2 linked regions of the Rhodopseudomonas palustris HaA2 genome follow. The protein of the gene in region 1 interacts with the protein of each later gene in a pairwise test. Links are inferred from orthologs where the notes say so. Each region holds a gene or a part of one and is shown on either strand. Other genes may lie near its edges.

What was found. Proteins that work in one complex are often made in the same cells at the same time.
Region 2: the proteins of hflC (region 1) and ftsH interact in binary tests that used the Escherichia coli proteins (3 or more experiments, as listed by UniProt). The link is inferred for Rhodopseudomonas palustris HaA2 from one-to-one orthologs.

What each region holds. Positions count from the first base shown.
Region 1 is NC_007778.1:2,317,697-2,320,927, reverse strand. What follows is about bases 233-3,231. They hold hflC (protease modulator HflC), read right to left. Parts: upstream 2,211-3,231; coding sequence 1,254-2,210; downstream 233-1,253. Other genes in these bases: hflK (FtsH protease activity modulator HflK), read right to left, coding at 2,207-3,231; RPB_RS10255 (DUF2065 domain-containing protein), read right to left, coding at 779-979; RPB_RS10260 (Do family serine endopeptidase), read right to left, coding at 233-589. Outside these bases: more of RPB_RS10260, read right to left, coding at 1-232.
Region 2 is NC_007778.1:2,079,076-2,082,245, reverse strand. What follows is about bases 109-2,995. They hold ftsH (ATP-dependent zinc metalloprotease FtsH), read right to left. Parts: upstream 2,567-2,995; coding sequence 650-2,566; downstream 109-649. Other genes in these bases: tilS (tRNA lysidine(34) synthetase TilS), read right to left, coding at 2,778-2,995; RPB_RS09160 (helix-turn-helix transcriptional regulator), read right to left, coding at 109-498. In the rest of the region: more of RPB_RS09160, read right to left, coding at 1-108; more of tilS, read right to left, coding at 2,996-3,170. UniProt on the Escherichia coli protein: Acts as a processive, ATP-dependent zinc metallopeptidase for both cytoplasmic and membrane proteins. Plays a role in the quality control of integral membrane proteins.

The DNA of each region.
Region 1 (3,231 bases):
CGCCGAGCGAGAACGGGTTGCCGATCGCCACCACCCATTCGCCGAGCCGCAGCTTGTCACTGTCGCCGAACTTCACCGCCACCAGCGGCTTGTTCGCCGGCGGCTTGAACTTCAGCACCGCCAGATCGGTCTTCTTGTCGACGCCGACCAGCTCCGCCTTGATTTTGGTGCCGTCGTTCATGATCAGGTTGATCTCGTCGGCGTCGGCGATGACGTGATTGTTGGTCACGGCAATGCCGGCGGTGTCGACGATGAAGCCCGAGCCGAGCGAGTTGGTCTTGCGCGGGCCGCCACCGCCCTTCTCGCCGCGGCGGTTCTTGAAGAAGTCCTCGAAAAACTCCTCGAAGGGCGACCCCGGCGGCAGATTCGGCTTGGCGCTGTTGCCCTCGCTGGGCGCACTCTTGGCCTCGACGGTCTGGCTGGTCGAGATGTTGACCACGGCGTCGATGACCTTCTCGGCGACGTCCGCGATGCCCTCGGGGCCGCGGGCCTGCGCCGGCGCCGCGGTCAAGGCGGCAGCCGCGCCGAGGCACAAAGCCGTCAGCAGAGGCTTGAACCGGAAGCTCAAGGCGGTGATCGCAACGGGCATGATCGGAACATCTCCTGCATCGAGGCCGGGCAAATTGGGCGCAGCCGCTTGAAAACTCTGCGCCCGATCCGGGGACCGGCGCACGCATCGGAATCGATCGAAGCTACCCCATCCGCTGCACCGATTGCGGCGAAAAACGGACGTCCGTGCTCACGATGCCGTTGAAAACCGGCCGATCCTGTCCGCGGGTCAGCGCCGGACCATCCAGATCAGGATCAGGCCGAGCACGGCCGAGACGATGCCGACCACGCGCAGGATATTGTCCGGAGTCGCCAGTGCGCTTTTCATCGCGCGCCGCATCCAGTTCGGGCTCGCGGCGAAGATCAGTCCTTCCAGCACGAACAACACACCCACCCCGATCAGGAGGTCGGCGAACGCGAAAGACCCCATACGACTGTATCCTCCCGGCCGGGAGACTTGCCCGACAGCCATTATCGACGAAAGCGCAGGCCCAAGCCTGCGCTTCTGAATTCGGGTCTGTTTTAGTCCAGCCGATCGGGGAACGCAAAACGCATTCCAATATCGAGATCCGCTCGCAAAGATACCGTTGACGCCGGTTTCGCGCGAAATGGTTTCGCGGGAAACGGGCACCGGATCGGGTCATGACGACCCGTCACGACGGCGATCCGGTGCCCGGTTCTGGTTTCGATCAGAACCGGAAACGCTAGCGCGGCGCGGCGGCCGGTTCAGGCATTGCCTGCCCCGTCCCGCCCGGCGCGGGAGCCGCCGCAGTCGCCGGCCGTATCGCAGGCCTGCCGGACGAATTGGCGAAGAAGCGGAAGAACTCCGAATCGGGCCGCAGCAGGAAGCGGGTGTCCGAGCTCTTCAGCGACTGATCATAGGCCGTCATCGACCGATAGAACGAGAAGAATTCCGGGTCCTTGCCGTAGGCGGCCGCGAACAGGCGGTTACGCTCGGCGTCGCCCGAACCGCGGATTTCTTCGGCCTGCGAATTCGCCTCGGCGACGATCACGGTCGCCTCGCGGTCGGCCCTCGAACGGATCTCCTGGGCCTTCTGGGCACCCTGAGCGCGGAACTCGGCGGCCTCGCGCTGACGTTCGGTCTGCATCCGCTGATACACCGCCTGGCTGTTCTGCTCCGGCAGATCGGCACGGCGGATACGCACGTCGATGACCTGAATGCCGTAGCCTTCCGCCTCGCGGTCGAGCTGGGCACGAATCCGCTGCATCAAGCCCTCACGCTCGTCGCGCACCACCTGAATGAAGGTGACCTCGCCGAGCACGCGGCGCAGCGCCGAGTTCAACAGCGTCGTGAGCTGGATGTTCGCGGCCGGGATCGACCCGATGCTCTGGTAGAAGCGCAGCGCATTGTTGATGCGATAGCGCGCGAACGCATCGACCACGAGCCGCTTCTGATCGGACGCGATGACTTCCTGAGACGGATTTTCGAGATCGAGAATCCGCTTGTCGATGCTGATCACGGTGTCGATGAACGGCGCCTTGAAATGCAGGCCCGGTTCAGTGACGACGCGCACCGGCTCGCCGAGCCGGACGAGCAGCACCTGCTCGGTCTGGCGGACGGTGAACAGCGACGACCAACCGACGATGATCGCGACCAGGAGGACGATCAGGGCGACGATACCTGCGATTCCGGTCTTCATCGGCTGCCTCCGCCCTGGGTCTGCTGGTTCTGCGGCTGCGTCGGTGTAGCCGGCGCCGTGCGGCGCGGGCTCAACTCACTCAGCGGCAGATACGGCACGATGCCCTGGCCTCCCCCGGGGCCAGACCCCGAATCGTAAACGAGCTTCTCGGCCGGGCCGAGCACACGCTCCATGGTTTCGAGATAGATCCGCTGACGGGTCACGTCGGGCGCCTTCCTGTATTCTTCATAGACGTCGAGGAAGCGCGCGCTCTGGCCCTTGGCCTCGGCGACCGCCTGTCCTTTGTAGCCTTCGGCGGCCTGGATGATCTGGGCGCCGCGACCCTTGGCGTCCGGGATGACCCGGTTGGCGTAGGTCTGCGCCTCGTTCTGCAGCCGCTCGAGGTCGGCGCGCGCCGCCTGCACGTCGCGGAACGCGTCGATGACCTGCAGCGGCGGGTCGACCTTCTGCATCTGCACCTGCTGGATGAGAACGCCGGCGCCGTAGCCGTCGAGCGTCTTCTGCATCAGTTCCTGGACGCCGCCCTCGATCGTGGTTCGGGCGCCGGTCAGGATCGGCTGGATGTTGGAGCGGCCGATCACTTCGCGCATCGCGCTTTCGGCGACGGCCTTCACGGTGCCTTCCGGGTTCTGGATGTTGAACAGGAAATTGCCGACGCCGTCGGGCTTGATCCGCCACAGCACGGCGAAGTCGACGTCGACGATGTTCTCGTCGCCGGTCAGCATCAGGCTCTCTTCGGGAACGTCACGCACCGTCGTGCCGCGCCGCGCGGGGTCGTTGATCATCGTCATGCCGATACTGATCGTCGACACGCGCAGCGCCTTCGGCAGCAGTACGGTCTCGATCGGATACGGCAGATGATAATTCAGGCCCGGCTGAACGGTGCGGACATGCTTGCCGAAGCGCAGCACGACGCCGAGTTCTTCGGACTGTACCCGGAAGAACCCGGACAGGCCCCAGATCGTCAGCGCGCCGAGCACCGCGATGGCGATGCCGAGACCGCTGAAATAACCGCCGGGAA
Region 2 (3,170 bases), 240 kb from region 1 along the record:
CATCAGCAACTCCTTGAAGTCGCGCTCGGCCTCGCCGAAGCCAGGCGCCGTCACCCGCCGATACAGCGACAGAAAAGTAGCGACGCCGAGCCGGCGATCAAAGATGACCGTCGAGAGAATGCTGCCGATATCGTACCGCTCCGACATCTGCGCCAAACCGCGGGTGCGGCCGAGATCATCCCGCGAAAATCGCCCTGTCGCGCCTGGCCTCGCCGCGACCGTGCGCGCCACGTCGTCGTCCAGCGCAACCTTCTCCCAACTCGCAACGAAATGTTCCGGGAGCGCGTAGCGAAACGAACTGTGCAGGGCAAAACCGCCACCGGGCTGGGCCTGCGCCATGCCCCACCATGCAGAATGGAAAGGAAGGTCTTCGGCCACGCGCTGCAAAGCGGCCTGCTGAAACCGGCCGACTTCGGTGCCGCGCGAGAGCGCATAGATGTTCAGCAATGCCGACCCCAGCAGCGGGGCCAAGCTCGGGTCACAACGATCGCGGGGCATGGCGGTCTCCGGAGCGCGGCCAGAAATCCTCGCACAAGCTCAGGCAAAATTCAGGCCGCCAGGCGATCGATGCTTCCGGCGCAGACCTGTCCACACACGACAAAACGCGGCGTCTCCGCCGCGTTTTGCAGTTTCTCGGATCGGCCGGCGGTTACGCCTGGGGCTGCGGCTCCAGGCCAGTATCGGGACGCGGCCGCGGCTTGCCGGCCGGCGGGACAGCCGAGGTGCGCGGGCCCGAGGGCTCCAGCACCGACTCGCGGTTCGGCTTCTTGCCGTTCATGAGATCGGTGATCTCGTCGCCGGTCAGCGTCTCGAACTCGAGCAGACCCTTGGCGAGGGCTTCGAGGTCCGCGCGCTTCTCGGTGAGAATACGCTCGGCTTCCTTGTAGCCCTCTTCGACCAACCGCTTGATCTCGGCGTCGATCTTCTGAACCGTCGCTTCCGACGCGTTCTGGGTGCGCGACACCGACATGCCGAGGAATACTTCGTCCTGGTTCTCGCCATACGACACGGTGCCGAGCTCTTCCGACAGACCCCAGCGCGTGACCATCATGCGGGCCAATCGGGTCGCCTGCTCGATGTCGGACGAAGCGCCCGACGTCACCTTCTGGCGGCCGAAGATCATTTCTTCGGCGACGCGGCCGCCCATCATGATGGCGAGGCGCGAGGTCATCTGCTCCAGCGACATCGACAGCTTGTCGCGCTCGGGAAGCTGCATCACCATGCCGAGCGCGCGGCCGCGCGGGATGATGGTGGCCTTGTGGATCGGGTCGGTGGCCGGAACATTGAGGCCGACGATCGCGTGGCCGCCCTCGTGATAGGCGGTGAGAAGCTTCTCCTCCTCCGTCATCACCAGCGACTTGCGCTCGGCGCCCATCATCACCTTGTCCTTGGCGTCTTCGAATTCGGCCTGGGTGACCATGCGCTTGTTACGCCGGGCCGCCATCAGCGCCGCTTCGTTGACGAGGTTCATCAGGTCGGCGCCGGAGAATCCCGGCGTGCCGCGCGCGATGGTCTTGAGGTTGATATCCGGCGCCAGCGGCACCTTGCGGACATGCACCTTGAGGATCTGCTCGCGGCCGACGACGTCCGGGTTCGGCACCACGACCTGACGGTCGAAACGGCCGGGACGCAGCAGCGCGGGATCGAGCACGTCGGGCCGGTTGGTGGCCGCGATCAGGATCACGCCCTCATTGGCCTCGAACCCGTCCATCTCGACCAGCAACTGGTTGAGGGTCTGCTCGCGCTCGTCATTGCCGCCGCCGAGACCGGCGCCACGATGACGACCGACCGCGTCGATTTCGTCGATGAAGATGATGCAGGGGGCATTCTTCTTGGCCTGCTCGAACATGTCGCGCACCCGAGAGGCGCCGACGCCGACGAACATTTCGACGAAGTCCGAACCGGAGATGGTGAAGAACGGCACGTTGGCTTCGCCGGCGACCGCACGCGCGATCAGCGTCTTACCCGTGCCAGGCGGACCGACCAGCAGCACGCCGCGCGGAATCCGTCCGCCGAGCCGCTGGAACTTGCCCGGGTCGCGCAGGAACTCGACGATCTCCTGCAGGTCCTGCTTGGCCTCGTCGACGCCGGCGACGTCCTCGAAGGTGACGCGGCCGTGCGCCTCGGTCAGCATCTTGGCGCGCGATTTGCCGAAGCCCATCGCCTTGCCGGCGCCGCCCTGCATCTGCCGCGACAGGAAGATCCAGACGCCAATCAGCGCGATGAACGGCAGCCACGACACCAGCAGCGACACGAACCACGGCACATTGTCGCCCGGCGGCTTCGCGGTGATCGCGACCTTACCGTTGTACAGGCGGGTAACGAGCGACGGATCGTTCGGCGCGTAGGTCTGGAAGCTCGAGCCGTTGGTGAAGGTGCCGTGAATTTCCTGGCCCTGGATCACCACGTCGCGAACGTGATTCTGATCGACCTCGCTGAGCAGCTGCGAGAACGAGATGTCCTGCGATGCGGCGCGCTGGCCGGGATTCTGGAAGAGCGTAAACAGCGCCAAAAGCAGCAAGACGATAATGACCCAGAGGGCGAAATTCCGCAGATTGGCGTTCATCGATCTTCCTTATCGGTCGCGCGGATCGCGATCCTTTGGCCCGGGTGCCGCGAGACTGTCCTCGGACCGGCCAATGCACAATCTAGGTGTCACACGGTCGCCTGCCAAGAGAACCGTTCAGGACTATTTAGCGCATTTCGGCGCTCCCGCGGCTCAAATCACAGAGAGTTCGGCCGATGAGACAGCCGCCGGAACGCAAATGCGATCGGGATCAGCCCGTCTTCCGCCGCCGCATCGGCGCTGCGGCAAACTTCAGGCAAACTGGTGTCAAAGTGATGATGGCCCCGGCAAGCGTTTGTTTCAGCTTGATTTGCCCCGGTTTGGCGGCCGGCTTGGCGGCGGCCGATTGAAGCGCGGCGGCCAATGCCTCGACCTTGCCGAGTTCAGGCCGGCCTTCCCGGCCGACGCGGCCGATCGCACGTAGCAACAACCGAATCCGGATTTCCGCGTTTAACGCGTAGAATACCGAGGCATCGAAGCTCTGTGGCGGATGGCCCGCGCTGCGCACCGCCAGAAATCGCTCCGCGCCATCGACCAGCAGCTCCAGCGCGGCTTCGGCGCGGGCGGCGCGGGCGGCGAGCCGCGCCAAATTGCGCGAATCGCA